Regions from separate parts of the Acidovorax sp. DW039 genome, predicted to be linked through region 1. Evidence: predicted binding sites of a transcription regulator. Region 1 holds the regulator's gene; each other region holds the start of a gene.
What was found. The regulator sigma-54, encoded in region 1, starts transcription at its own class of promoters, with help from an activator protein. The targets are predictions, from matches to a motif close to TGGCANGNAANCTGCTTT.

Region 1 (7,124 bases):
CGCTTTGGCTTTCAGCCCAGCAACGGTCAGCGTGTGCTCGTGGAGTTTGTCTCTGCCAACCCCACCGGCCCCTTGCATGTGGGCCATGGCCGCCAAGCGGCGCTGGGTGACGCCATCTGCAACCTGTTCGCAACGCAGGGCTGGAACGTACACCGCGAGTTCTATTACAACGATGCCGGTGTGCAGATCGATACGCTCACAAAAAGCACGCAGCTGCGCGCCAAGGGCTTCAAGCCCGGTGACGACTGCTGGCCCACCGACAGCGACAACCCGCTGGCCAAGAACTTCTACAACGGCGACTACATCGCCGACATTGCCGAAGCCTTCAAGGCCAAGGCTACCGTGAAGGCCGATGACCGCGAGTTCACGGCCAATGGCGATGTGGAGGACTACGACAACATCCGCCAGTTTGCCGTGGCCTACCTGCGCAACGAGCAAGACAAGGATTTGCAGGCCTTCAATCTCCACTTTGACCAGTACTACCTCGAGTCCAGCCTCTACACCAGCGGCCGCGTCGAAGCCACGGTGAACAAGCTCGTGGCCAACGGCAAGACGTACGAGCAGGATGGCGCGCTGTGGCTCAAGAGCACGGACTATGGAGACGACAAGGACCGCGTCATGCGCAAGCAGGACGGTACGTACACCTACTTCGTGCCCGATGTGGCTTACCACATCGCCAAGTGGGAGCGCGGCTTCACCAAGGTCGTCAACATCCAGGGCACAGACCACCACGGCACCATCGCCCGCGTGCGCGCCGGCCTGCAGGCGGCCGATGTCGGTATTCCGCAGGGCTACCCCGACTACGTGCTGCACACCATGGTGCGCGTGGTGCGCGGCGGCGAAGAGGTCAAGATCAGCAAGCGCGCAGGCAGCTACGTCACGCTGCGTGACCTGATCGAGTGGACGAGCAAGGACGCCGTGCGCTTCTTCCTGCTCAGCCGCAAGCCTGACACCGAATACACCTTCGATGTGGATCTGGCGGTCGCCCAGAACAACGACAACCCGGTGTACTACGTGCAGTACGCCCATGCGCGCATCCAGTCAGTGCTGCGTGCCTGGCAAGAGGCGGGTGGGAGTGATGTGGCTTCGCTCAAGGATGTTGACCTGTCGGCGCTGGAAGGCCCTCAGGCCCAGGCGCTCATGCTGCAACTGGCCAAGTACCCCGAGATGCTGACGGCCGCCACGCTGGGCGAGGCTCCGCATGACGTGACTTTCTACCTGCGTGACCTGGCCTCGGCCTATCACAGCTACTACGATGCCGAGCGCATCCTGGTGGACGATGAAGTCGTGAAGAAGGCCCGTCTGGCCCTGGTCGCTGCCACCGCGCAGGTATTGCACAATGGCTTGGCGGTGCTGGGTGTGTCGGCCCCAGCCAGAATGTGAACGAGAAAACTATGAAGAACCATCAGCGGGGCGGAACCATCCTGGGCTTTATTTTGGGGGTCATCGTGGGCCTGGGCGCGGCGCTGGCTGTGGCGGTCTACGTCACCAAGGTGCCCGTGCCTTTCCTGAACAAGGGCGGGGCACGAGGGGCAGACCAGGATGCCGCGGAAGCCCAGAAGAACAAAGACTGGGACCCTAACTCCCCGCTGCGGGGCAAGTCTGCCAAGCCGCCTGTTGCGGCTGCCTCGGCAGCGTCGGCACCAACCCAGTCCGGTGCGGTCGTTCAGCCTTCTACGCCTGCCACTGCGGCAGCAACGCCTGCGGACCCCAAGGCCGCTGCTGCTTCTGCCCCCAAGGTGGCGGCCAGCAAACCGGAAACTGGCAAGCCTTCGGCCAGTGCTGATCCTCTGGGGGATCTGGCCAAGGCGAAGGCGGCAGAGTCGGGCAGTGCTGACCCGTATGACTATTTTGTGCAGGCAGGTGCCTTCAGGACTCAGGCCGATGCGGACGCCCAGCGCGCCAAGCTGGCCATGATGGGCTGGGAGGCGCGCGTGAGTGAGCGCGAACAAAACGGTCGCCCCGTCTTCCGCGTGCGCGTGGGCCCGTTTGCCAAGCGTGATGATGCTGCAGCGCTGAAAGACAAGCTGGATGACACCGGCGTGGAGTCGGCGCTCGTGCGTGTCCAGCGCTGATCTGCGGACGCACTGACTGCTTTGCCCTCGGGTGATCTGAACTTTTTGACCCGCCTTCGCTCACACCCCCAAGACCAGATAAGGAGTGTTCTTTTCATGAAACGTCGCGAGTTTTCAATGTCCGCCGCCACTGCTGTGGCCGCATCCGCGGTCACGTTGCCTCTGGCGCTGCCTGCACAAGCCCAGGTGCGCCAGTTCAAGGAAGGCAAGGACTACCAAAAGCTTTCCAAGCCCGTCGCGACCGATGTGCCAGCAGGCAAGATCGAAGTGATCGAGTTCTTCTGGTACAGCTGCCCTCACTGCAATGCGTTTGAGCCGACCTTGGAGAGCTGGATCAAGGCTGCCCCCAAGGATCTGGTGATTCGCCGGGTGCCTGTGGCCTTCAATGCCAGCTTCGTGCCCCAGCAAAAGCTTTATTACGCCCTAGAAGGTATGGGCAAGTTGCCCGACCTGCATGCCAAGGTGTTCCGCGCCATCCATGTCGAGAAGCAGAAGCTGGCCAAGGACGACGAAATTTTTGAGTGGATCGGCAAGCAAGGCGTGGATGTGGCGAAGTTCAAGGAGGTGTACAACTCCTTCAACGCCGGCAACCAAGCCCGGCGTGCCGCGCAGTTGCAAAACGATTTTGGTGTGGAAGGCGTGCCCTCCATGGGTGTTGCTGGCCGCTATTACACCGACGGTACTATGGCGGGCAACATGCAGACCGTGCTGCAGGTGGTGGAGTACTTGGTGAGCACCGTTCGCAAGGGTTAAGCCCCTTCTGACATAACTCAGACACAGCCAAGCCCGCGCAAGCGGGCTTTTTCGTTTCTGGGCCAATGCATGGCTACAATGATTGCAAGATTCGTGCCCTCATGAAACATCGCATTACCTCCCTCTTCGTGCTTGCAGCCTTGACGTGCGCCATGGGCGCTGCACAGGCTGAAAAAGCAGACCGCGCCAAGCCCATGAACATCGAGGCCGATGCGCTGCGGCATGATGAAGTCAAACAGACCAGCGTGTTCACCGGCCGTGTGGTGATGACCAAGGGCTCCATCGTGCTGCGTGGTGCACGGCTGGATGTGCGGCAGGACGCCGATGGTTACCAGTCGGGCGTGGTCACTGCCGAAGCGGGCAAGCGCGCCTTCTTCCGCCAAAAGCGCGACACCCTGCCCGGCGCGCCCGAGGAGTACATCGAAGGCGAGGGCGAAGTGATCGAGTACGACGGGCGTACCGACAACGTGCGCTTCATCACCCGGGCCGAGTTGCGCCGCTATCGGGGTGGAGCGCTCAGTGACGAAATTTCCGGAGCGATCATCGTCTACAACAACCTCACCGACGTGTTCACGGTGGATGGGCAAAAGCGCGCGGTGCCTTCTGGCAGCGCAGAGGCCCCTGCCAGCGGCGGCCGGGTGCGTGCGGTGCTTGCACCCAAGGAGCCTGCTTCGGGCGCATCTGCCCCCGCTCCAGCAGCGCCCGCATCCGGGCCTGCGCTACGCCCCAGCAATTCTTTGGGTGGTGGCAGCCAGTGAGTGATTCCTCTGTGAATGCCCCCTCTCAGGGGCAGCCTTCCAGTCGGCTGGAGGTCTCTCATCTCGCCAAGTCCTACGGCAGCCGCAAGGTGGTCAAGGATGTGTCGCTTGTCGTGCAAAAAGGCGAGGTGGTGGGCCTGCTGGGCCCCAACGGCGCTGGCAAGACCACTTCGTTCTACATGATCGTAGGCCTGGTGCGCAGCGATGCCGGAGACATCCGCATTGACGGCCAGTCTGTGGCCCACATGCCGATTCACCGTCGCTCCCGTCTTGGCCTGTCGTACCTGCCGCAGGAAGCCTCCATCTTCCGCAAACTCTCGGTGGAAGAAAACGTGCGCGCCGTTCTGGAGCTGCAGCGTGACGAGCGTGGTGCACCCTTGTCCAAGGCAGCCATTGAGGATCAGCTGACCTCCCTGCTGCAAGAGCTGCGGGTAGACCATCTCCGCGCCTCACCTGCATTGGCGCTGTCGGGTGGTGAGCGCCGCCGGGTGGAAATTGCCCGTGCGCTGGCCACGCAGCCGCGTTTCATTCTGCTGGACGAGCCCTTTGCGGGTATCGACCCCATTGCCGTGATCGAGATCCAGCGCATCATCGGCTTTCTCAAGGCGCGGGGAATCGGTGTGCTGATCACCGACCACAACGTGCGCGAAACGCTGGGTATCTGCGACCACGCCTTCATCATCAGTGATGGGCGCGTGCTGGCACAGGGCACACCCTCGGAGATTGTGGACAACGCTGAAGTGCGCCGGGTGTACCTGGGCGAACACTTCCGCATGTGATGGCGTTACATGAGACTGCCGACATGGGCTTGAAGACGAGGGCGGTTCTGCGGGTACGAGGTGGTGGTTTTGCCATCGGTATGGCTCGCGGCCCCGCTGCAGGAGGTGCTGCTTGAAGCCCGGCCTGTCACTGCGTGTCTCGCAGCATCTGGCGCTGACGCCGCAACTGCAGCAGTCCATCCGCCTGCTGCAGCTGTCCACGCTGGAGCTGGGGCAGGAAGTCGAGCAGATGCTCGACGAGAACCCCTTCCTTGAACGCAATACCGACGAGGCTCCGCGTGAGGAGTTTGGCCTGGAGCAGGCCGATGCGCCGCCCCAGGCGGATGACTACAGCGCGGATGATGCTATTTATTCAGGAGCTGCCAGCGCTTCATCCACAGGCGCCGAAGCCACTTTGGATACGGGTTCTGAGTCCGCGCCAGACGCCGACTACGCCAGCAGCGGTGCCGAAGAGCCCGACTGGGGCGGAGACGGCTCGGTGGACATGGCCCCCAACGACAGCGAGTGGGGTGGAGACGCCCCCGCGCGCACCCGCAACGACACCGAAGGGGATGAGGCCGACGCGACCGAGCTGGCGCGCTCTCAGGAATCCCTCACGGCCTATCTCCACCGCCAGGCGCTGGCGCTGCGCCTGTCTGAGGTGGACAGTGCTGCATTGCGCTTCCTCATCGAATCGCTGAACGACGACGGCTACCTGGAAGAGTCTCTGGAAGAGCTTGCCATCACCCTGGCTGGTCCGGATGACCTGGAGCAGATCGAAGAGCTGGTGCACCGCTTTACCGTGGGGCTGCGTCTGCTGCAGACACTGGAGCCGGTGGGCGTCGGGGCGCGCAATCTGGCGGAATGCCTGACCTTGCAGCTGAGCGCGCTGGCAGCAAATGGTGTCAGCGATGTGCCCGAGCCTGTCATCCAGACGGCGCTGCGCATTTGCCAGCAGCCTCTGGAGATGCTGGCCCGCCGCGACATCAAGCGCCTCACCCAGGCCTGCAGCGAGGGCGGAAGCGCTGGCGAGGAGCGGACCCGTGCCGCCATGGCGCTCATCGCCCGCCTGGAGCCGCGCCCGGGCCGCCGCTTCACGGACGTGGAGCGCAACATCATCATTCCCGATGTCATCGTGCGCAAGGCGGGGCGTGCCAACGGCAACAGTGGCCAGCACAACTTCATCGTCAGCCTCAACCCCGACGTCATGCCGCGCCTGCGCGTGCACGATGTGTATGCGGGGGCTCTGCGGGGCCACAAGGGGGGCGAGGGTCACCAGGGGCTGCAGCAGCGCCTGCAAGAGGCGCGCTGGTTCATCAAGAACATCCAGCAGCGCTTTGACACCATCTTGCGCGTCTCGCGTGCCATCGTCGAGCGGCAGAAGAACTTCTTCACCCACGGTGAGCTGGCCATGCGCCCGCTGGTGCTGCGTGACATTGCGGACGAACTGGGGCTGCACGAATCCACCATCAGCCGCGTGACCACGGCCAAATACATGGCGACCCCGATTGGCACCTACGAGCTGAAGTACTTCTTTGGTTCAGGCCTGGGCACCGAGACCGGAGGCAACGCATCCAGCACGGCGGTGCGCGCGCTCATCAAGCAGTTTGTCTCGGCAGAGAATCCCGCCAAACCGCTGTCAGACAGCCAACTGGCCGAGATGCTCAAGGAGCAGGGCATCGAGTGCGCACGCCGCACGGTGGCCAAGTACCGCGAGGCGCTCAAGATCGCGCCTGCCAATTTGCGCAAGGCGCTGTAGCGCAGGCGGGGAGATGGGGCGCAGCCTGCCCCACGTCCCGTCCATCAGATGGCGCACCCAGCCCCACTCGTTGTGTGGGGCCAGAAATGCCGAAATGCCCTTTAGCGCAGGCGCGCCATCGGCTTGGATGCCGGGGGCAGGGATGCATGGCCCCCGTGGTCTAGCTTGAACCCCGCCACAATTTCCGCCAACTGTGCCGCTTGCTGCTGCAGTGCTTGGGCGGCGGCCGTGGCCTCCTCCACCAGTGCGGCATTCTGTTGTGTGCCCTGGTCCATGTGGCTCACCGCGGTGCCAATCTCAGCAATGCCGGTGCTTTGCTCCTGGCTGGCATTGCTGATCTCGCTCACGATGGAGGTCACTCTGCGCACGCTCTCCACCACCTTCTCCATGGTGGCCCCCGCGTTCTGCACCAGCTGGCTGCCAGCGTTTACTTGGCTGACCGAGTCATCAATCAGCGCCTTGATTTCCTTGGCCGCTGTTGCACTGCGTTGTGCCAGGGTGCGCACTTCTGCCGCCACCACCGCAAAGCCCCGGCCTTGCTCGCCAGCGCGGGCGGCCTCCACGGCGGCGTTCAGCGCCAGGATGTTGGTCTGGAAGGCGATGGAATCGATGACGCCGATGATGTCCACAATCTTGCGTGCCGAGCTTTCGATGCCGCCCATGGTCTGCACCACCTGGCCCACCACCGTGCCACCGTGGCTGGCCACCTGCGATGCTTCAGACGCCAGTTGATTGGCCTGCCGGGCGTTCTCGGCGTTCTGCTGCACCGTGGCCGTCAGCTCCTCCATGGCGGCGGCGGTTTCCTCCAGGGATGAGGCCTGCTGCTCGGTGCGTGAGGACAGATCCTGATTGCCGCTGGCGATTTCGCTGGTGGCCAGTTTGACCGACTCAGAAGCTTCGCGGATACGCACCAGCACCACGGCAATCTTGTTGACGAAGTCGTTGAAGGCCTGCGCGATTTGCGCCAGCTCATCGCTGCCCTGGGTGTCCAGTCGCCGGGTCAGATCGCCTTCACCCGAGG
Region 2 (7,124 bases), 370 kb from region 1:
AGAAATGGGCCGTTGGCTCAGCCAGGCAGGGCCGGAACCTTCGGCGACTGATGTGCGTCGGGCCTTGGAGTTGTGCGTGGAAAACGCGAACCATGCCATTTTGGGTGCGTCTCTGTCCAACCCTCAATACGCAGGCATGGGCACGACGCTGGTGGTGGGGGTCTTTCAGCAGGATCGTCTCATCCTGGGCCATATCGGCGACTCCCGTTGCTACAGGCTCCGCAGCGGAGTCTTGCAGCAGATCACGCGAGATCATTCTTGGTTGCAGGAACAGATGGATGCGGGCATATTGACGAAGGAACAGGCCGCAGCCTCCTCCAGCCGCAATCTGGTGACCCGCGCCTTGGGAGTCGAGCCGAATGTGCAGATGGAAGTCAACGAATTCCAGGTGGCACCGAACGATCTTTTCATCATGTGCTCTGACGGTTTGACCGATATGGTCAGCGATGACGTATTGGCGCAACTGGTACGCACACCCGCTTCACTGGAAGAGAAGGCTGCGTTGCTAATTGATACAGCCAACGCCCATGGGGGGCGTGATAACGTAAGCGTATTGCTAGTGCAGGCCGCCGCGGGAGGGAAAAAGCGCGGTCTCATGTCCCGTCTTTTGGGTACCGCCTGACGGGTGGCAACAGAATAAATTACCAAATCAGGAGTAGATCATCATGCCCAGAATGATCGTTTCAATCGACGGTGTTGTCATTAAAGAAGTGCAGCTGACAAAAGAGCGCACCACGCTTGGCCGTCGTCCTTATAACGATATCGTTATTGATAACCTGGCAGTGAGCGGCGAGCACGCTGCCATTCACATGACCCCCGAGGGGGTCGAGATTGAAGACCTTGGGAGTACCAACGGTACTTATGTGAACGCCAAAGCCGTCAAGCGACAGGAACTGCGCAATGGCGACACGGTCGAGGTCGGCAAGTACAAGATCCGGTTCTTGCAAGACGCAGACGCCGAGAATTTTGAGAAAACCATGATTTTCAAGCCGGGCATGATGCCGGCCTTGGGTGCAGTCTCCCGCCCCGCCGGGCTTACGCCTACTCCGGTCCCCATGAATGCGGTGATTCGTGTTCTCTCTGGTGCTGCTGCAGGGCGTGAGGTTTCCCTGCAAAAAGTGGTGACCACCATCGGCAAACCCGGTGTCGCGGTTGCCTCCATCACCAAACGCATCCAGGGCTTTGTGCTGGCCCATGTCGAAGGGCCGGAAATGCCCATGCTCAATGGCGCCGCCATTGGCCCCACGCCAGTGCTGCTCAAGAGCGGTGACAAGCTGGAGTTGGCTGGCACCGAGATGCAATTCGAGCAAAGCTGACGTCTGCAGGCTTGGCTCACAAGGTCTTGCACTGGCGGCTAAGCTGTTTTTCTACGGAACTTATTGGTGTTTCGTCGCTGGCACCGCATTCTCGTCACGCTGGTTCCGCTGCTGCTGGCCCTTTTGCATGTCAGTGGGGTTCTCACCCTGCCGCTGGTTGAGCGGCTGGATCGCATTTTTTATGACACCCGCCTTCGCTGGGCAAGCCCAGCCCAGCTGGATGAGCGCATTGTCATCATTGACATTGATGAAAAGAGCATTGAGCGGATAGGACGCTGGCCCTGGGGCAGAGATAAGGTGGCCACCTTGACCCAGGAACTGCTGGGCAGGCAGCGCGCTGCAGTGGTTGGGTTCGATGTTGTCTTTGCCGAGCATGACCGTAGCTCGGGCCTCGACACCTTGCGTTCCCTGGAACGTGGACCTCTTTCCAAAACGCCCGGCTTTTCGGATCAGCTTGCACGTCTTGCCCCGGCCTTAGACCACGACGCGCTCTTTGCACAAAGCCTGCGCGGGCAAGCGGCTGTGTTGGGCTTCTATTTCACCAGCGATCGCCAGGGCCATGTTCAGGGCGCCCTGCCCGCACCGGTCCTTCAGCCGGACCAATTGCGCGGTCGGCCTCTGGCTGCAACTACTTGGTCAGGGTACGGTGCCAACCTGGATGAATTCAGCCAGGCAGCTGCGGCATCAGGGTTCTTCAACACCATTGGTGATTCGGATGGCGTGATACGAAGTGTGCCCCTGCTGGCGGAATATCGGGGACGGTACTACGAGTCCCTCTCGCTGGCCATGTTCCGGGTGATGATGGGGGGGCCAAAAGTCGAGCCCGGCTTCCCTGTCACCCCGTCGCTTGGGACGCACGATACCTTGGAGGCTTTGGACCTAGTCGATGGCTCACGCCGCATGCAAGTGCCTGTGGACAAAAGCTTGGCCATGCTGGTTCCTTATCGGGGGCTTGGAGGACCTGATGGCGGTTCTTACCAGTACATCTCTGCCAGTGATGTCATCGAAGGCAGACTTGCAGAGGGGAGCCTTGCTGACAAGGCAGTGTTCGTCGGCACCTCCGCTCCGGGTTTGCAGGATGTTCGCGTGACCCCGATGGGGGCCGTATATCCAGGGGTCGAGGTGCATGCCAACATACTTTCTGCCTTGATGGATGGCACTTCTTTGGTGGTGCCGGATTACGCCCCCGGCTTCGACATACTTCAATTGCTGGTGGTCGGGCTATTGCTGGCATTCGGTCTGTCGATGCTTTCTGTGGGCCCAGCCATGTGCCTGAGCCTTGGCGTATTCATGGCTATCCTGGGGCTGAACTTTTGGCTTTACCGTGAGCATGGCTTGGTAATGCCCCTGGCTACTGTTGGCCTTCTGGTGATCACCTCATCGGTGGTGAGCATGTCGCATGGCTATTTTTTCGAGAGTCGCACCAAGCGTGCTCTCGCAACGCGTTTCCGCTCCTACGTTCCCCCAGAGTTGGTGGACGAAATGCTCAAGCAGCCTGAGCACTACAGCATGCAGGCCGACAGCCGAGAGCTGACGGTGATGTTTTGTGACATGCGTGGCTTCACGGCCCTGTCTGAATGCATGCCGCCCGTGCAGTTGCAGAGTCTGCTCAATAACGTCTTTACGCGCCTCACCCGCGTGATCCAGGCAGAGCGCGGCACCATTGACAAATACATGGGCGACTGCGTGATGGCCTTCTGGGGTGCACCCGTGCCCGCCCAAGATCACGCGCAACGCTCCGTCCATGCTGCTCTGGGCATGGTCAAGGCTGTGCAGGAACTGAATGAACAGCACAAGGCGCAAGGGCTGCCCGAAATTGGTGTGGGCATAGGCCTTAACACGGGTTCCATGTGCGTGGGTGACATGGGCTCTGACCTGCGCCTGAGCTACACCGTGATTGGCGACGCTGTCAACCTAGGCTCACGCCTGGAAGGTCTGTGCAAAACCTATGGCGTGCAGATCGTGGCCAGTGAATTCACACAAGCCCAAAGCTCCGGATTCTTGTGGCAGGAGTTAGATTGCGTCCGCGTCAAAGGCAAGGCCCAAGCGGTAACTATCTATACCCCGATGGTTAAAGAGCAGCACGCTACAGTTCAGCAACAGGCAGAGTTGGCGAAATGGGTGCAATTTCTCACACACTACCGCAGTCAAAACTGGGAACAATGTAGGTCGCAACTGAAAGCCCTACTCCAGTTACAGCCCCAATCGGTGCTCTACGCTCTGTATGAAAGCAGGGTGCAACACCTGTCATCCCTGCCGCTTCAAGCTGACTGGGATGGCGCTACAGCCTTTGAGACCAAATGACACGAAAACCCTGCTCGCCCATATGGAGTCGCGCTAAAACAGGCTGTGCGCTCACCTCCATGGTGGAGATGCCATGAAAGTGCGCGTGCTGGGCTGCTCCGGTGCCATTGCCCAGGGCTGCCGTACCACGTCCTTTCTGATCAATCACAACATCCTGATCGACGCAGGCACAGGGGTGGGTGATCTGACGCTGGAAGAGATGCGCCGCATCGACCATGTTTTTCTCACCCATTCGCATCTGGACCATATCGCCGCCCTGCCCTTGATGCTGGATTCGGTCTCATCGCTGCGCAACCAGCCTGTTCAGGTGCATGCCCTGCCTGCCACCGTCGCCGCGCTACAGGCCCATGTGTTCAACAACACCATATGGCCTGACTTTTCCCGCATTCCTTCGGCGCAATCACCGCTCTTGCAGTTCGCTCCATTGGCGGAAGGTGTCCAGGTTTGTGTGAATGACACCCCCATTCAAGTGCTGTCAGCCGTCCACACCGTGCCCGCTGTAGGCTACGCTGTGCAAGGGGAGGACGCGTGGTGGGTATTCACAGGTGACACGGAGCACAACCCTGCCTTGTGGCCCCAGTTGGAAGCTCTACGTACGGGCCCTGCCGCCAAACCCATTGGCATGCTGGTGATCGAAACCGCCTTCAGCAACCGTGAAAGCAGCCTCGCGCGCCGTAGTCTGCATTTCTCGCCTGCCTCCCTGGCGCGAGAGCTTGCCACCATGCCCTCAGGCCATAGTTATCCCGTCTACATTACTCACACCAAACCGTCGGAGTCGGAGCGTATCTTGGAAGAGATCACGGCTGGTTTAGAAGGTCAGCCATACGACATCCGATGGCTCAGGGCAGGCCAAACCTTCCACCTGTAACCTCGCGTGTCGCCTGTGACAAGGATGGCAGAACAAAAATGTCATCTCCTTGGGTTCGAGGACACAAATGGGGTTCAATTGTTAACACCAAGGGCGCAGATTGTTACCAGTAGAGGGCAGTCGGATCCAAAAGCAGGCTGGCACGATCCCTGCTCTTACTATCACAGCCTGAAGACTTATCGACAGGTTTTCATTTGCAAGTTTTTTTACCCTGAGGAGTGAGTTATGAAGCGTTCTCTGCAAAAAGGTTTTACCCTGATCGAACTGATGATCGTGGTGGCCATCATTGGTATTCTGGCGGCTGTGGCTCTGCCTGCCTATCAAGATTACACCGTTCGCACGCGCGTGACCGAAGGTTTGACATTGGCTGCTGGAGCCAAGTCCATGGTTAACGAAGTTGCTACTGCCAACGATCTGGTGGTTGCGGCTAACACATGGAATGCTCAACAAAGCAATACAGGTGCCACGTCCAAGTACGTTAATTCAGTACAAATCAGTTCGACTACCGGACAAATCACCATCACCTACAACAACGCCACAGTTGGTGCTATTCCTGCGAACGCCACCTTGAACCTGAGGCCATTCATCAAGACCAATGGAACTACGTTCCAAACACTGGACGCTGCGATCACCGCTGGTAACTCTGGTGCAGTGGACTGGGCATGCGCTTCTGTGACGCAAACTGCAGCTACTCAACGCACTATGACTGGTACAACAGCGGGCACGCTGCCCGCCAAGTTTGCTCCAGCCGAGTGCCGCTAATTATTACTGTATGACTCGTTGATCAAAAAGGGGGCATTAGCCCCCTTTTTTTTTAAATACTGGCTATGTTTATCAAAGATTATCGTCTACGCCATTTCTTTCTACTTTTTTTTGTAGTCTTGACAGTCTCGTATATTTATTATCCGACGCTAAGTTTTCAGTATGTTTGGGACGATAAGCTATTGATATTGAATGACGCTAGGATGCAGTCTGGAGATTTGACGTGGGGGGCGATTTCACGTCCCGTTTTAGAAAAGACTACCTACTTTCGACCTTTGGTTTTTTTAACCTATTTTTATGAGGTTAAGTTTTTTGGGCTTAATCCGGGTAGTGCCCATCTAAACAATTTAATAATATTTTTATTAAATGTATGTTTGGCTTATTTTTTGTCTGGTGAGATATTTAAGCGCCTAGGGATTGTGAATCTTGATTGGATGGTGGTGCTTTTATATGCCTTTCATCCAGTGCTCGTTGAGTCTAATGCATGGTTGGCCGGCCGTTTTGACTTGATGGTTACGACCTTCATGTTTCTGTCTTTGTACCTCTATTTGAAGATGGACGCTTCAATAAAGCGAGACTTCTTCCTAGCGCTCAGTTTGCTTTTGGGTTTGCTTAGCAAAGAGATGGCTATCACGGTTCCTTTGTTAATAGTCATATTGTATCTAATTTCCAATCCCGGTTTTGGTCTTTGGGAAGCTGTTATTAATTTTGCGAAAAATAATAAGAGGCTAATATGTTTTTATGCCTGTGTAATTATTTTTTACTTCTCTTTGCGATACGCTTCGGTGGGGGGGGTCTATCATTTCAAAGAGGCATCTGAAGCCAGTCAGGGTTATGGATTATTTTATCCTGTTTATACTTTGGCTTTTTATTTGCATCAAATGTTGATTCCTTTTTTTGATATCAATCCCCAGCACAACGCAACTCTCGAATTGGAAAAGGGCTATCAAAACTACTTCACATATTTTTTTGTAGGCTTTTATCTGATTGTATTAGCTCTGGGAGCGCTCAAGAATAGGTCATGGGCATGGGTTGGCTTGCTGGGGATGATAAGTTTATCTCCAGTTCTTAATATTATTCCTATGACTATAGGTGGCAACATTGGTCATGAGCGATTTTTGGCTGCGCCTTTGTTATTTTTTTTGATATTTATCGTTTGCGCCTTTAGTGTTGTGGTGAGGTTGCTTGCAGGAAAAATTCTCTTAAAGGTGGCTCTGACTATTCTTGGCGGAAGTTTTGTAATAGGCTCGATATTTACAACAAGCAGCGTGATTCCCATATGGAGAACAAATTACACACTTTGGGCGTGGATGTACCAAAAAACCCCCGCTATTGATTATGTTTCCACTGCGTATTTTCTGGCTCTTCTGGAAGATAAAAGATTTGAAGAGTTTGAACGCGAATACGAAAAAATTTTGGAAGACAAAGATAATATAACACCTGCTCAAATGGTGTTCTATTCAACTTATCTTTTGGAGCAACGCAGCCCTTTGGCAGCTAAGAGCATTGAGACTGCCATTGATTTGGTAAAGAAAAAGTTGAATGAGAAGAAGAACAATGTTCTGGGTTCTATCAATGCTGCATCGGGCATGCTCTATTTTTTATATATAGATAAGGCGCTTGCTTTGGCAACTATCGATGGAGATGTGAAGTCTGCCTTAGAAGCTAGCTTGACCGCTGATGCCTGGAAATCTGCGGATAGTTCTCCAAACTATGAGGCGCTGTGGCATCGACTTGCATATTTTTATGCATTAGATGATCTTGAAAATGCGCGCAAGCTTTATTTGGAAATAAAAAATTTTTCCAACGTTGGAGGTAAAAATTTAATGCACTCTTATTTTGACGTGGTTTATAGGCACTGTTTAAGGCATCAC
Region 3 (7,124 bases), 2.2 Mb from region 1:
GGTGGCCGCCCTCGCACGCATCAAGAGCTACCACGACTACGGCACCTTCACGCCGCTGCAGGTGGCAGCGATTGCCGCGCTGGAGGGCGACCAGCAGTGCGTGAAAGACATTGCCGCCCAGTACCAACGGCGGCGTGATGTGCTCTACAAGGGCCTGACTGAGGCAGGTTGGGCGGTGGACTGCCCCAAGGCCAGCATGTACATCTGGGCGCGCATTCCCGAGCCTTACCGGCCTCTGGGTTCGCTCGAATTTGCGCGCCAGTTGCTGGAGAAGGCCAAGGTTTGCGTGTCACCCGGCATCGGCTTCGGAGACCATGGTGACGAGTACGTGCGGTTTGCCTTGATTGAGAACGAAGCCCGCATCCGGCAGGCTGTGCGGGGCATACGCGGCATGTTCAAGGCGGATGGGTTGCTGAAATTGCCTGCGCATCCGGCGCCCTGAATAGGGCGTGAGCGCGTGGGGCTACTGCAACGACTGCTTACGCCCCACCAGGCGACGGCCCCTTAAACTGCTGGCATGTTTTTGGACTACAACCCCGACGATCTGGATGTCACCATCTCTGAGTTGCTGGTAGCCACCAGCGATTCAGCAGACCCTGAGTTGCCTGCCGCCATTCCTCAGGTGCTGCAACTGCTGCGTACGCGCCTGGGGATGGACGTGGCTTTCGTCTCGCAGATCGTGGATGGGCAGAGAGTCATCAGAGCTGCCGACAGCGCCGCCGATTTCACTGCTGTGCAAACCGGTATGTCTGACCCGGTGGAGCAGAGCTGGTGCCAGCAGGTGATTGAAGGCCGCTTGCCTGAAGCGATTCAGGACGCGCGTCCTTTGATTGCCGCGGGCAAAGTACCAGACCCTGGCTTTCCCGTGGGCACACACCTCAGCACTCCAGTGCGTTTGTCGGATGGCGGGGTCTACGGCACCCTGTGCTGCTTCAGCCGTGGCGTGCAGGCTGAGGTCGATATTGGCAGACTCCGCTACACGGCCGATCTGCTGGCCTCCAAGCTTTCCCAAACGATATGAGCGGCCCGCCAATGCGCGGGAACCTCGCAAAAAAAAGGGCGTCCGTAGACGCCCCAACCTTGGATCGCTTGAAAAACACTGACGCGCACCGCCCGCAGGCGGTGCAAAAGAGAGCTCTTAGAAAGTGTGGCGGATGCCCACTGCAAAGCTCGTGCCGCTGGCGTTGAGCAGGCCACTGCCCACGGTGTTGGTGCGGGTGCTGTCGCGCATGGCCAGTGCATACAGGTCTGTGCGCTTGGACAGCCAGTAGTCATAACCCACGGTGAACACCTTGCGCTGCACGTTGCCGCCTGCAGAAGTGGCAGGGATGGGGCCCACGGCGTCGCTGGTGCGGCGCGACGCATAACCTGCCAGGATGTTGCCGGGGCCGACGGGCACGGAGGCGCTCAGGTCCCAGACCTTGTAGGACACGTTCAGCGGTGCTGCCTCTGTGCCCTTGTTCTCGATGCGGCCCAGGTGTGCCCACACCTTCACGACCTGGAAGTCATACGAGCCAGCCCACTGCCAGGAGCGTGTGTTGTTGGGCGATGTGCCGTCGGCAAAGGTCAATGGGTTCTTCTTCACGCTTTGCCATGCCAGCGATGTGGCCAGAGGGCCATTGCTGTAGGCCACGCGCAAGGCACGGTTGCCACCGCCTTGTCCTTCAGAGGCCGCATAGGCGGCTGCACCGGTAAAGCCTGCGATGTTGGGGCTGTCATACACCACAGAGTTGGTCCAGGCCGTGCCGCCCGTCAGCGGGCTGCCCACAAAAGTGACGAGGTTGAGCGGGCCGAACACGGTGGCGTCACCAAAGGCGTTGGAGGAGATGCTGTTGGAGAACATCAGCGTGGTGATGTTGCCCAGGCGCACGCGGCCAAAGTCCTTGTGCGACAGACCGACCCAGGCCATGCGCGAGAAGAAGGGGTCGGCGGCCACATTCACTGGTGCGCCAATGGCGTCGTTACGCCCAGCTGCACCGGTGTCGTTGCGGAAGAAGGACGACATCTCGAAGCTGGCAGACAGGCCGCCCCCCAGATCCTCATTGCCGCGAATGCCCCAGCGGCTGGTGGACAGGCTTCCGCTTTCCACCTTGCTCACGGCAGTATTCTGGGCATTGATGCCTGCCGCAGCGCCATTGAAACGGCCTACCGATGCGTCGATCAGCCCGTAAAGGGTCACGCTGGATTGGGCTTGGGCGCCCGCGGAAGCGGCGGTCAGCGCAGCCAGGATGGCCAGGGAGGAGAGGGAGTGTTGTCTCTTCATGATGAGTTTCTTTCTGAGTGGATGCCGGGTTGAATCAGGAGCGTGCTGGGCCTTGCGGGCCCTGCCGTGCTCTTGCGCGTACCGAGTTCCCTCCGCCCGCCATGGCGGGGCTTGGTGAACTCGGATGCACGTCGCACCTTGGGCTGCCGGGCGCTGTGGTGGCAGGCACAGCCTGTGCGCACCGAGATCGTGGCTGGTGCATGCAGGCTGCGAAAACGCCCGGCTTTGCTGGAGTGCGGGTAGATATGTGCATCGGTAGATAGTTATATTTATTAACTATATTTCCCGATACAAGTAGAAACCCCAGTCACCCTGTCAGTAAGGCCTGGTTTGCGTTTGCTGCGCCGCGCCCGTGCTTTGGAAGGGAGACCGTGTTTGGCGCGTGCTTAAGGCAGGCTCTCGGCTGGATGAAGCGGGCAATGCAGTCGGTGCCGCCTGGCGGGCACCAGGCAATACGCGCCATCACGCCCCGGCGGCGCACAGAGTGCCTTGAGGGGCAGGATCAGGGAAAGCCCTGAGTCGATTTCGCGACGACTCCCGGGCTTCAGGCCTGCGCTGTGTTGTGGTGAGAAGCGTTTAGGCATCGGCACGAAGGGCTGTGGATGCCTTCTGATGCCCTCTGCCTCTGTCTCAAACCTGCGCAGATCGCATCACTGTGGAAAGTGAATTGCTATTAAATATGTAGCTGCTTGAGCTCTGTATTCGTACTTCAGGAGCATGTTTGGCGTAGCTCACACGACCCGGCGGGGCGGCCATGGCCAGGCGTTCCGTCGCGGGCAGTACAAGCACGATGGCAATACGGGTCAACAACGCCAAGAGGGTGTGTGAGCCGCTCTTGCCATGCCCACAGCGGGATCACATCGCCCAGATGCGCGGTGGTACTGCGTCCAGCTGCCACAGGGCGGCCCGCCAGGCGGCGCGCACCTGCTTGAGCAGTTGCATGACCGGCTCGACCTGGGGCCCGAGTGCGCGCACCACCACCAGCTGGCTGTTGGGGCTGGTGGCACCGGCCATCGCCTTGAGCGGGTGCTCGTCCATCATCGCGCGCGCGGCGTCGAGCGCCATGTCACGGCGCGATTTGTCCAGCGGGGTACCGGTCACAAAGAAAAGGCTGCCCAGGCAGCGCTGCCCGGCCAGCCCCAGCGGGCTTTGCAGAAGCTGGTGGTCGGTGGCGTCCAGCACCCCGCGCTCCAGCCACAGTCCGGGCACCTCGATGTGCTGTTCAAAGCGGCCTGTTTCAAAAGGCTGGTGGGCATGCGGCAAGCCTAGCGCGGTCACGTCCCAGCCCATGCATTCGGCCCCTGGGGCCAATTCCAGGCTCAGGTGGTTGCGGGCCTGGCAGGCGTTATAGCAAAGCGCCTCCAGCGGCAGCCATTCCAGCCGCGCATACTCTGCCAGGGCCAAGTGGGTGCGTTGCAGCGCCAGCTCGCCGGTGGATCGGTAAAACCGCGTGGCCCCTGGTGTGGTGACCAGCCCATGTGCCCCTGTGCCCACGGTAGCGGCTATCTCCAGCGTGTCGCCGCCCACCAAACCGCCCGGTGGGTGCACCAGCACGTTGTGGCAGATGCTGTCGCCTTCGGGGTACAGGCTTTGCAGAATGCGCAGCGGCCCGTTGTGCTCAAACCGCGCTACGGTGCGGGCGTTTTCCAGGGTGTAGTTCAGTTGCAGGCGCGCGTGCCAAGGCATGTTGGATGTCTGTTTACTATCAAAAATATAGCTGCTTGCGCTTGATGCACAAGCGCAGCAGCCCGATTGATCCAGTAAGCATATTCCATACCCTGCAAGCCTGCGGGTATTTCAGCCCTTTGAACAGGCTCTTACAGCCAGGGCTTGAGCCAGCCCAGCCCGTCGCTGGTGGCGTGGGCGGCGGCGGCGCGCGCGGGGCGGTATTCGCAGCCAATCCAGCCGTCGTAGCCCAGGCTGTCCAGCAGCTTGAACAGGTAGGTGTAGTTCACTTCGCCCACATCGGGCTCGTGGCGCTCGGGCACACCGGCAATCTGGAAGTGGCCGACGTTGCCGGTGGGCAGGTATTGGCGCACCTTCATGGCCAGGTCGCCTTCCACGATCTGGCAGTGGTACAGGTCCATCTGCACCTTCACGTTGGTGGCACCGATCTCGGCGATCAGCGCATGGGCCTGGTCTTGGCGGCTGAGGAAGAAGCCGGGCATGTCGCGGCCATTGATGGGCTCCAGCAGGATCTGGATGCCATGGGGCGCGGCCTGCTCGGCGGCGTAGCGCACGTTGGCGATGTAGGTGGCTCGCACGGTGGCTGCGTCTGCCCCCTGGGGCACCAGCCCGGCCATCACGTGGATGCGGGGGCATTGCAGGGCCTTGGCGTATTCAACGGCCTTGGCAATGCCTTCGCGGAACTCGGCCTCACGCCCCGGCAGGCAGGCCAGCCCGCGCTCGCCTGCGTCCCAGTTGCCGGGTGGCGCGTTGAACAGCACCTGCTGCAGGCCGTTGGCTTGCAGCCGTGTGGCCAGTTCTTGCGCCGGGTAGGCGTAGGGGAAGAGGTATTCCACTGCCTTGAAGCCATCGCGGGCAGCGGCGGCAAAGCGGTCGAGGAAGTCCACGTCGTTGTAGAGCATGGACAGGTTGGCGGCAAAGCGGGGCATGAAAAAGGCTTTCTGAAAAAAACGGGTCAGCGGCGCGGTGCGCTGGTGAGCACCTGCGCCAGCCGGTCTTGGTAAAAGCGCGCCAGGCCCACTGTGCTGTGGCCGAGGGTGTCGGCGCTGGCGGGGATCACGTAGGCCTGTGCGTGCGGGATGCGGGCGATGGCTTTGTCCAGCACGCCCAGCTCGGGCGGGTTGCGCTCATCGTCTGCCGAGTTGATGGCCAGCACGCGTGCAGTGATGCGCTCCAGCCCGGGCTCGGGGTCATAGTCACGCGATGCCTCCCACTGGTAGATGTGGTCGTTGGCATCGCCACGGAAAGGGGCTTTGAGGCGTTGCTCCACCAGCGCATCGGCCGCAGCGCGGGTTGGGGCCAGCTTTTGCAGGCCCTGGTTGCCGCCGTTGGTGCCGGTGCCAAAGAATACCGACGCAAACTGCAGGCTGCGGGGCTGGCGGGTGTAGTTGCCGCCTTGCCATTCGGGGTCGTTGCGGATGGCATCGACCAGCAGGCGGCGCATCATCCAGTTGCGGCCCGACATCGCAGCGGGCAGCGAAGCCATGGGCACGGCGATGTCCATGAAGTCGGGGTAGCGCTGGGCCCACACCCAGGTGTGCATGCCGCCCATGGAGTTGCCGATGATGGCGCGCACATGGCGCACACCCAGGTGTTCGGTCAGCAGGCGGTACTGGGCCTGCACCATGTCGTCGTAGTTGTAGGCCGGAAAGGCGGCACGCAGGCCGTCCGACGGCTTGCTGGAGCGGCCGGTGCCAATGGCGTCCGGCAGGATGATGAAGTGCTTGCGCGCATCCAGCGGCTGGCCGGGGCCAAACAGCGTGCCTGCAAAGCCTGGCGTGAGCATGCTCTCTGCCGAGCCATTGGTGCCATGCAGCACCAGCACGGGCTCTCCGGTGGGCTCACCCACGGTGGAGTAGGCCAGCTTGAGTTCGGGCAAGGTCTGGCCCGTGTGGAAGCGGAAGTCCTTGACGATCCACTCGCCGTGTTGGGGGGCGGGGTAGTCCGCAGCCGATGCGCCGCCTGTGGCCAGCACGCCCAGCAGCATGGGGGCAAAGGCTTTGCGCCAGAAAGAAAGGGTCATGGTTTGTCTCCTTGTGTCTAATCTTTCGTCCCCCACGCCGTTAGAACCTGTTCAAGCGCAGCACCCCGGTTACCAGTGCGCTCCAAAACTCTGGCGCAGCTCCTCGATCTGCACGGGGTTGAGGGGCGTGGGGTGGGGCCTGCACAGCATCCACAGGCGGGCGGTTTCTTCCAGTTCCTCCAGCACGGCCATGGCGGCGGCGGGCGTGTCATGCCACACGTTGGGGCCCAGGCGCGCCAGCATCACCGCGCGCACAGGGCTGCCCTTGGCGGCATAGCGGCCAATGGTCTGCGCTACCAGCGCCGCCGCAGCCGGGTCGCCAGGGCGGTGGTAGGGGATGTGCGGCACGCGGCCCACCTTCATGACGAAGTAGGGCGTGATGGGCGGCAGCAATTGCGCGTCAGGCCCCAGCGGGCCGTTGGCCGTCATGTCGGCTTGCAATGAGCAGGCCACCAGATGCGTGCTGTGCGTATGGATCACGCAGCGCGCCGGGGCTGCAGTCGAAGCCGAGGCCTCGTAAATCTGCCGGTGCAGCGCAATGGTCTTGCTGGCCCGGTCGCCCGCCACCTGCTGGCCTTGAGCGTCCAGGCGCGCCAGCCGCTCGGGCTGCAGCGTGCCCAGGCAGGCATCGGTGGGGGTGATGAGGTAGCCATCGGCCAGGCGTACGCTGATGTTGCCTGCGGTGGCGTGCACATAGCCCCGCTCAAACAGGCTGCGGCCCACGCGGCAGATTTCGTCGCGGGCCTGGGGCTCATCCATGAAGGCGGGGGTAGAGGTCATGCCTGCAATTGTGCAAAAGCCTTGGTGAAAAAGTCGGTACTGCCAAAATTGCCCGACTTCAGTGTGATGTGCAGCCCGTCCTTGGCATCGGGGGCCACGGCATGGCACCACGGCACGCCGGGGTCAATCTGCGCGCCAATGCGCATTTGCGTGATGCCCAGGGCCTGCACGCAGGCACCCGAGGTTTCGCCACCCGCCACGATAAGCTGGCGCACACCGCGCTGCACCAGGCCGCGTGCAATGGCGGCAATGGTCTCTTCCACCATGGCACCGGCTTTCTCGGAACCCAGCTTGCCCTGAATGGCGCGCACAGCCGAAGGTTCGGCGGTGGAATACACCAGCACCGGGCCTTGGCCGATGTGGCCCTCAGCC
Region 4 (7,124 bases), 2.4 Mb from region 1:
CCACCAGGGCGGCGTTTTGCTGCGTCATGCGGTCCATGTGCTCCACCGCTTCCAGCACCTGGGTGATGCCCGATGCCTGCTCTGCACTGGCCGCGCTGATCTCCGCCATGATGCCGCTCACCCGCTGGATGCCTTGCACCAGGCCCTCAACCGCCTGACCTGCGTGGGTAGCCTGGCGTGATCCTTCATCCACCCGTTGCACAGAATCGGTAATGAGTGCCTTGATCTCATGCGCGGCCTGTGCCGATCGCTGGGCCAGGCTGCGCACTTCGCTGGCCACCACGGCAAAGCCACGGCCCTGTTCGCCCGCGCGGGCGGCTTCTACTGCAGCGTTCAGCGCAAGGATGTTGGTCTGGAACGCAATGCTGTCGATGACCGAGGTGATCTCGGAAATCTTCCGGGAGCTTTCGTGAATGCCTTGCATCAGCTGGGCCAGCTTTTGCACCTGTTCACCGCCTTGCTGCGCCTCGGCGCTGGCTTGGCGGGCCAGTGCATGGGCCTGGCTGGCGCTCTGGCTGTTGGTGTTCACCGTCTGGTTGAGCGTCTCCATGGAGGCGGCAGTTTGCTCCAGCGCACTGGCCTGCTGCTCGGTGCGGGCGCTCAGGTCATGCGTGCCGGATGCGATCTCGGTCGCCGCGGTGTTCACGCTGGCAATCGATTGCTGAATGCCCTGCACGGTCTGCGCGAGGGACCGCGTGGACTCCTGCAGCGCCTGCGCAATCTGCCCAAACTCGTCTTGCGCATGGCGCGTCTGCTTGCCGCGGTAAAAGCCCAGGTCACCTGCAGCCAGGGCGCGTGCTGCGTCCAGCGTCTCATGCACTGCCTGCTGCGCCTGGCGCACGGTAGCCACGCACACCCAGATTGACAGCACGATGGCACCGGTCAACAAAATCGCAAAATAGGCCATGAACTGCCAGGCTTGGCTAACCCGGTCGTTGAGCATGGTGTTGAGCAGTTCCTGTCCCTTGGTGATCAGCGCGAACTGCGAGTCGATGGCCTCGGTCAGGGCTGCGAAATACTCCTTGGGCGAATGGGTCAGCTCGGTCGGTGTGAGCAGTTGTTGCTCCATGGTCTGAATGGCCCGGGCTGCATCGTCTGCTGCCTTTTTCTGAAGGGAGCCCAGCGTTTGCGTCACCGCACTGTCGGCCTCTGCAGCGCGCTGCAGTAGTGCCTGCGCTTTTTCTGCCTGCAGTCTGGCCGTGGTGGCAACGGTTTGGACGGCCGCGCGGTCAGCGGCGGTCAGCTCACGTCTGGTCAGGGCTGCGGCACCCAAGCCTCGCGCTTGGCCTAGCGACTCTGTCAGGCCCGGGAGCTGGTCCAGCGTGCCAGACATCAGGTAATAGCTGGCTGCCTCGGGGTCCAGCGTGAGTGTGGAGGCATCGAGCACCTGGTAGAGCAGGCCCAATTGCGCAGTGATCATGGCCGTGTGGGCCTTGAAGCTCTCGGCTGCCTTGGTGCCGGGGGTGGTCACCAAGCGCGTCAACGCGCTCCAGTCACCCTCGATTTTCTGCGCCAGCGGGACCAGCTTGCCGCTGCCTGTGGTGGCCGCCAGTGCCTGCACCGAGCGCAGTGCCTGGGCAAAGGCCGTCTGCACTTCAACCTGCTTTTTTTCTCGCTGGGCGATGAAGTCTGCGTTGCCCGAAAGAGCACCGTTCGAAAGCCCCCGATGCTGCTGGCTGAGCTGGATCAGCTTGAGTACGTCATCGGCGGGTTTCAGGCCGGATTGCTCCAGTCGTGCAGTGTGCAGATCCTGATAGCGATCCTGCAGGACCAGCACAGAGGACATCCCGGCCAGCAGCAGGCTGGCCACACATACCAAGGCAAATTTTTGCCACAGCTTCAGGTGCGCAATCCATCCGTTCATTCAGCACTCTCCCTCACTGATGAGCAGCCCGGAGGGGCCGCCTGTGTAACGCCACCGATTCAAGAGGTCGGTTCAGGCGGCTGACTTTTCTACATGCCCCTGTCGTGTGTACAGAAAGTCGATCACGGCCTTGCGGTATTGCACGTACCGCGGGCTTTCCGCCAGCTCCACGCGGTTGCGGGGCCGTGGCAACTCCACCTGCAGCACCTCGCCAATCGTCGCGGCGGGGCCGTTGGTCATCATCACGATCTTGTCGGACAGCAGCACGGCCTCGTCCACATCGTGCGTCACCATCACCACGGTGCTTTGCGTGCGGGCCACGATCTCCAGCAGCTCGTCCTGCAGCTTGGCGCGGGTGAGGGCATCGAGCGCGCCAAAGGGCTCGTCCATCAGCAGCACCTGGGGCTCCATGCTCAGCGCACGGGCAATGCCCACGCGCTGCTTCATGCCGCCCGATATTTCGCCGGGCCGCTTTTGCCCCGCGTGCGTCAGGCCCACCAGCGCCAGGGCGGCGTCCGTACGGGCCTTGAGCTGGGCTTTGCTCTCTTTTCCGCCAAACACGCGCTCCACCGCCAGGTAGATGTTGTCAAAGCAGGTGAGCCAGGGCAGCAGCGAATGGTTCTGGAACACCACCGCACGCTCGGGGCCAGGCCCTTTGATTTCCTTGTTGGCGCAGATGAGCGCGCCGCCTGTGGGCGTGGTCAGTCCGGCAATCAGGTTCAGCAGCGTGGACTTGCCGCAGCCCGAGTGACCGATGAGCGCCACAAACTCGCCCTTGGCAATGGTGAGGTGGATGTTGCGCAGCGCAGGAAACACGCCCTTGGCTGTTTTGAAGGTCTGCTCCACGCCCTGGATTTCGATGAACTTGCTCGACATCGACGCATGGGGTGCGCTGGAGAGCGCCGTGCCGCTGGCTGTAGTGCTGGCCGTCGTGGTGGGTGCGCTGCTCATGATTTCACCTCTTCAAATGTGAAGGCTGTAGCCAGCTTGATGAGTGCAAACTCCAGCAGCAGCCCGACGATGCCGATCACGAAGATGGCAATGATGATGTTCTTGACGTTGAGGTTGTTCCACTCGTCCCACACCCAGAAGCCGATGCCTACGCCGCCGGTCAGCATCTCGGCCGCCACGATCACCAGCCAGGCGGTGCCCACGGCCAGGCGCACGCCGGTCAGCATGTAGGGCAACACGGCAGGGAAGAGAATCTTGGTGGCAATCTTCCACTCCGACAGTTGCAGCACGCGGGCCACGTTCATGTAGTCCTGCGGCACGCGCTGCACGCCCACGGCGGTGTTGATGATCATGGGCCAGATGGAGCAGATGAAGATGGTCCAGATCGCCGCGGGGTTGGCTCCCTTGAAGACCAGCAGGCCGATGGGCAGCCAGGCCAGTGGCGACACGGGCCGCAGCAGGCTGATGAGCGGGTTGAACATGCGCGAGAGGAAGGTAAACCGCCCGATCACGAAGCCCGCAGGGATGCCCACCAGCGCCGCCATGCCAAAGCCCACGGCCACGCGCTGCAGGCTCATCAGCACGTTCCAGCCTACACCCTGGTCGTTGGGACCGTTGCGGTAGAAGGGGTTGCTGAACACTTCCACTGCCTGCCCCCAGGTCTCCACAGGGCCAGGAATGCTCTTGCCCGTGGAGGCGGACACCATCGACCAGATGGCCAGCAGCAACGCGATGCCGCAGGCAGGGGGCAGCACAGCCATCCAGAAGTTGCGCGACCATGCGGCCATGTCACGGCCTGCAGGCGATGTTGCTGCCGGTGTCGTAGCCGCTCTCACCGCCGGTGTTGCAGCCTGCGGGGCTTTGGATTCATTTGGGCTTGTAGTGCTCATGGATAAAGCGCTAGGCGCTATGGAAGTTGTAGCTTTGATGGCTGTATGGGCGCTGGCGCTGCCGGACGCGGGTGCCTCCAGCGGCGTGTGGAAGACTGCACTGACCATGGCGATCTCCTGTGGTGAACGATGGACGTTGAAGCGGCGGGCCGGTGCGTTGCCGCGTCAGGCCTTGATGGCGAAGCTGTCTGCGTATTTGGCGGGGTCCTTGCCGTCCCACACCACGCCATCCATGAGCTTGCTGGTGCGCATCGCATCCTTGGGCGCGTTGATCTTCATGGCGCTGGCGACGGACTTGTACAGGTCCACCTGGTTGACCTGCTTGGCCACCGCCAGGTAGTCGGGGTGGCTCTTGAGCAGGCCCCAGCGCTTGTGCTGCGTGAGGAACCACATGCCGTCTGACAGATAGGGGAAGTTCACCGCGCCGTCGTTGAAGAACTTCATGTGGTTGGGGTCGTCCCACGTCTTGCCCAGGCCGTTCTGGTAGCGGCCCAGAATGCGCTGGTTGATGGCATCCACGCTGGTGTTCACATAGGCCTTGCCCGCCACCGTCTCGGCCATCTTCATCTTGTTGGAGAGGCTGGCGTCAATCCACTGGCTGGCCTCCAGCACGGCCATCATCACGGCGCGGGTGGTGTTGGGGTATTTCTTGACGAACTCGGCCGTGGTGCCCAGCACCTTCTCGGGGTGGTCCTTCCAGATATCCTGCGTGGTGTTGGCCGTGATGCCAATGCCATCCATGATGGCGCGGTGGTTCCAGGGTTCGCCCACGCAAAAGCCATCCATGTTGCCCACGCGCATGTTGGCCACCATCTGCGGGGGCGGCACGGTGATGAGCTTGGCACCCGAGAGCGGATTGATGCCCGCAGCCGCCAGCCAGTAGTGCATCCACATCGCGTGGGTGCCTGTGGGGAAGGTGCCCGCAAAGGTGTATTCGCGCTTTTCCTTGGCCATGAGCTTGGCCAGGCTGGGGCCATCCACCGCGCCCTTGTCTGCCAGTGCTTTCGAGAGGGTGATTGCCTGCCCATTGTTGTTGAGCGACATGAGCACGGCCATGTCTTTCTTGGGGCCAGCGGTGCCCAGGTGCACGCCGTACACCAGGCCGTACAACACATGGGCAAAGTCCAGCTCGCCATTGACCAGCTTGTCGCGCACGCCCGCCCAGCTTGCCTCTTTGGTGGGGATGATGGTGACGCCGTACTTCTTGTCAAAACCCAGCACCGAGGCCATCACCACGCTGGCGCAATCGGTCAGCGGGATGAAGCCGATCTTGACTTCCTTCTTCTCCGGCGCGTCTGATCCCTGGGCGTGGACAAGGGCGCGCAGCGCGGGGCTGACCCCCACTGCACCCACAGTGGCCGCTTGCAGCACGGTGCGGCGATGGAGGCTGGTCTTCAACAAATCGGTCATGGCACTTCCCTGTAGGCGAGTGAGGAAAAACGGCGAAGAAAACAAAAAAGGCGTCCTCACGCCTGGCCCCGGCTGCAGTTGCAGACGGTGGTCAGGGTGGGGACGCCTCTGTCCTTGTGGCTGCATCGGCCCTCCGTTGGGCTTTTGCCGCCAGTGCCAGACCTTCTTTGGCCTGGTGCCATGGCTTATGCAAGCTGTGTGCCAGTTTGTGATGTGTGGAGTTTGCTATTTATTTGATAGCTTCTTGCGCTTATCCAGCAAGAGCTACAGGCATTTTTTATCTCAACAAGGTATGTCTCGCGGTTGCGCCTGGCAGGGCGAGTGCATGCACGTGACTTGTGCGGTGCACCAATGCGGGTTTGGCAGAGCTCTTACCCCAGCAGGTCCATCACATCCAGCATGCGCTGCGCCACCTCGGCCAGCTTCAGGCCCTTGTCCATGGCTGTCTTGCGCAGCTTTTCGTAGGCCTCTTTTTCACTCAGGCCCTGGCGCTGCATCAGCAGGCCCTTGGCGCGGTCAATGGTCTTGCGGTCTTTCAGTTCGGTGCGTGCGTCCGCCAATTCGGCTCTCAAGGCCTGCTCATGCTGAAAGCGGGCCATGGCCACATCCAGAATGGGGCGGATGCGGTGCGGGGCCAGGCCCGCCACGATGTACGCACACACGCCGGCGGCCACAGCGTCCTTGACGTGGGAGGTGTCCTCGTCGTTGGTGAACATCACGATGGGCCTGCGTGCGTCGCGTGTGGCCATCACCACATGCTCCAGTGCATCGCGCGCTTCGCTCTCGGCGTCCACGATGATCAGATCGGGTTGCAGCTGCGCCAGCCGGTCGCTCAGAAAAACGTCGGCAGGCAGGGTGGCAACCAAGTTGAAGTTGTTCTCCAGCAGGCCAATGCGCAGGGCCCGCGAACGCTCGGCCTGCAGCACCGCATGGTCGTCGCCCGGGTCGGCCACATGCAGGTCGGGCGCTACCACCACAATCCGTAATGCCTCATTCATGCCGCTGATGCAAGCAAGATGCACGCCACATTTTGGTGCACTGTTGCGGTGCGCCATCGGCGTGCAGCGCTTGCCAGCATTGGCGGGGCCCGGAATTTGCTAATAGTTGTAACCAGTGCCGTCGCTGCAGCCTGCCTGACCCGGGCGGGCGCTGGCGCGGACTGTGGGGCAGGGCATACCCTGTGGCGCTTCCGTGCTGGCGCTTCTATACCTCCTGCCACTTTGAAATCACCCTTTATCAAGGAGCTGTTTGCATGATGAATTCCATGGCACGCCGCCGTTTTTCCTGGGCCCTGGCACTGTTGCCCACCCTTGTGGGGGCCGCAATCCTGTCGGGCTGCAGCAAGGTGCCAGACACCATCAAGATCGGCGTGGCACAGCCACTCAGCGGTCCGCTGGGGGCTTTGGGGCAGGACTTGCTCAACGGCGTCAACCTGGCTGTGCAAGAGCTCAACCGCGACGGCTACACGGTGGATGGCAAGCGCGTGACGCTGGAAGTGGTGGCGGTGGACGACAAGGCCGATGCCGCCACCGGCAAAACCGTGGCCCAGCAACTGGTGGATGGCGGTGTGGTGGCCGTCATTGGCCACCTGAATTCGGGCGTGAGCATTGAGACCGCGCCCATCTACGCGGCCAAGGGCATACCGCAAATCGCCATCTCCACCAACCCCAAATTCACACAGCTCGGCTTTGACACCACCTTCCGCATGGTGGCCAACGACACCTTGCAGGCCCGTGCCATTGGCTCCTTTGCCGCGACACAGCTCGGCGCGGCCCGCTACGCAGCGCTGGACGACGGCACACCCTACGGCAAGGGCCTGGCCGATGGTGCAGCCGCTCAGCTCAAGTCCGAGAACAAGGAGGTCGTGATCCGCAAGTCGTTTGACGACAAGACCGTGGAGTTTGAGGCCTTGGCAGGCGAGCTGAGGGCCGCCCGCGTGGAGGTGATCGTCTCCACCCTGAACGACTTCCAGGCGCTGGCGCTGCTCAAGGAACTGCAGAAGATCGGCT

Region 2: AACH87_RS21500 (pilin) is a predicted target of sigma-54. The motif match lies at 4,627-4,644, and genes of this name have one in related genera.
Region 3: AACH87_RS07860 (urease accessory protein UreD) is a predicted target of sigma-54. The motif match lies at 4,025-4,042, and genes of this name have one in related genera.
Region 4: AACH87_RS09120 (CmpA/NrtA family ABC transporter substrate-binding protein) is a predicted target of sigma-54. The motif match lies at 5,302-5,319, and genes of this name have one in related genera.

What each region holds. Positions count from the first base shown of each region.
Region 1 is NZ_AP029019.1:4,426,732-4,433,855, reverse strand. It holds gene argS (arginine--tRNA ligase) at 1-1,383, shown strand, start outside; gene AACH87_RS19865 (SPOR domain-containing protein) at 1,395-2,075, shown strand; gene AACH87_RS19860 (thiol:disulfide interchange protein DsbA/DsbL) at 2,172-2,828, shown strand; gene lptA (lipopolysaccharide transport periplasmic protein LptA) at 2,930-3,586, shown strand; gene lptB (LPS export ABC transporter ATP-binding protein) at 3,598-4,365, shown strand; gene AACH87_RS19845 (RNA polymerase factor sigma-54) at 4,478-6,103, shown strand; gene AACH87_RS19840 (methyl-accepting chemotaxis protein) at 6,205-7,124, opposite strand, start outside.
Region 2 is NZ_AP029019.1:4,799,896-4,807,019, reverse strand. It holds gene AACH87_RS21520 (Stp1/IreP family PP2C-type Ser/Thr phosphatase) at 1-622, shown strand, start outside; gene AACH87_RS21515 (FHA domain-containing protein) at 666-1,316, shown strand; gene AACH87_RS21510 (adenylate/guanylate cyclase domain-containing protein) at 1,383-3,620, shown strand; gene AACH87_RS21505 (3',5'-cyclic-nucleotide phosphodiesterase) at 3,694-4,488, shown strand; gene AACH87_RS21500 (pilin) at 4,714-5,250, shown strand; gene AACH87_RS21495 (hypothetical protein) at 5,454-7,124, shown strand, end outside.
Region 3 is NZ_AP029019.1:1,731,077-1,738,200, forward strand. It holds gene alaC (alanine transaminase) at 1-442, shown strand, start outside; gene AACH87_RS07850 (GAF domain-containing protein) at 518-1,021, shown strand; gene AACH87_RS07855 (porin) at 1,139-2,263, opposite strand; gene AACH87_RS07860 (urease accessory protein UreD) at 3,119-3,949, opposite strand; gene otnI (2-oxo-tetronate isomerase) at 4,081-4,878, opposite strand; gene AACH87_RS07870 (alpha/beta fold hydrolase) at 4,905-5,972, opposite strand; gene AACH87_RS07875 (aldolase) at 6,042-6,731, opposite strand; gene otnK (3-oxo-tetronate kinase) at 6,749-7,124, opposite strand, start outside.
Region 4 is NZ_AP029019.1:2,040,326-2,047,449, forward strand. It holds gene AACH87_RS09105 (methyl-accepting chemotaxis protein) at 1-1,864, opposite strand, end outside; gene AACH87_RS09110 (ABC transporter ATP-binding protein) at 1,937-2,740, opposite strand; gene ntrB (nitrate ABC transporter permease) at 2,812-3,813, opposite strand; gene AACH87_RS09120 (CmpA/NrtA family ABC transporter substrate-binding protein) at 3,871-5,115, opposite strand; gene AACH87_RS09125 (ANTAR domain-containing protein) at 5,487-6,113, opposite strand; gene AACH87_RS09130 (branched-chain amino acid ABC transporter substrate-binding protein) at 6,368-7,124, shown strand, end outside.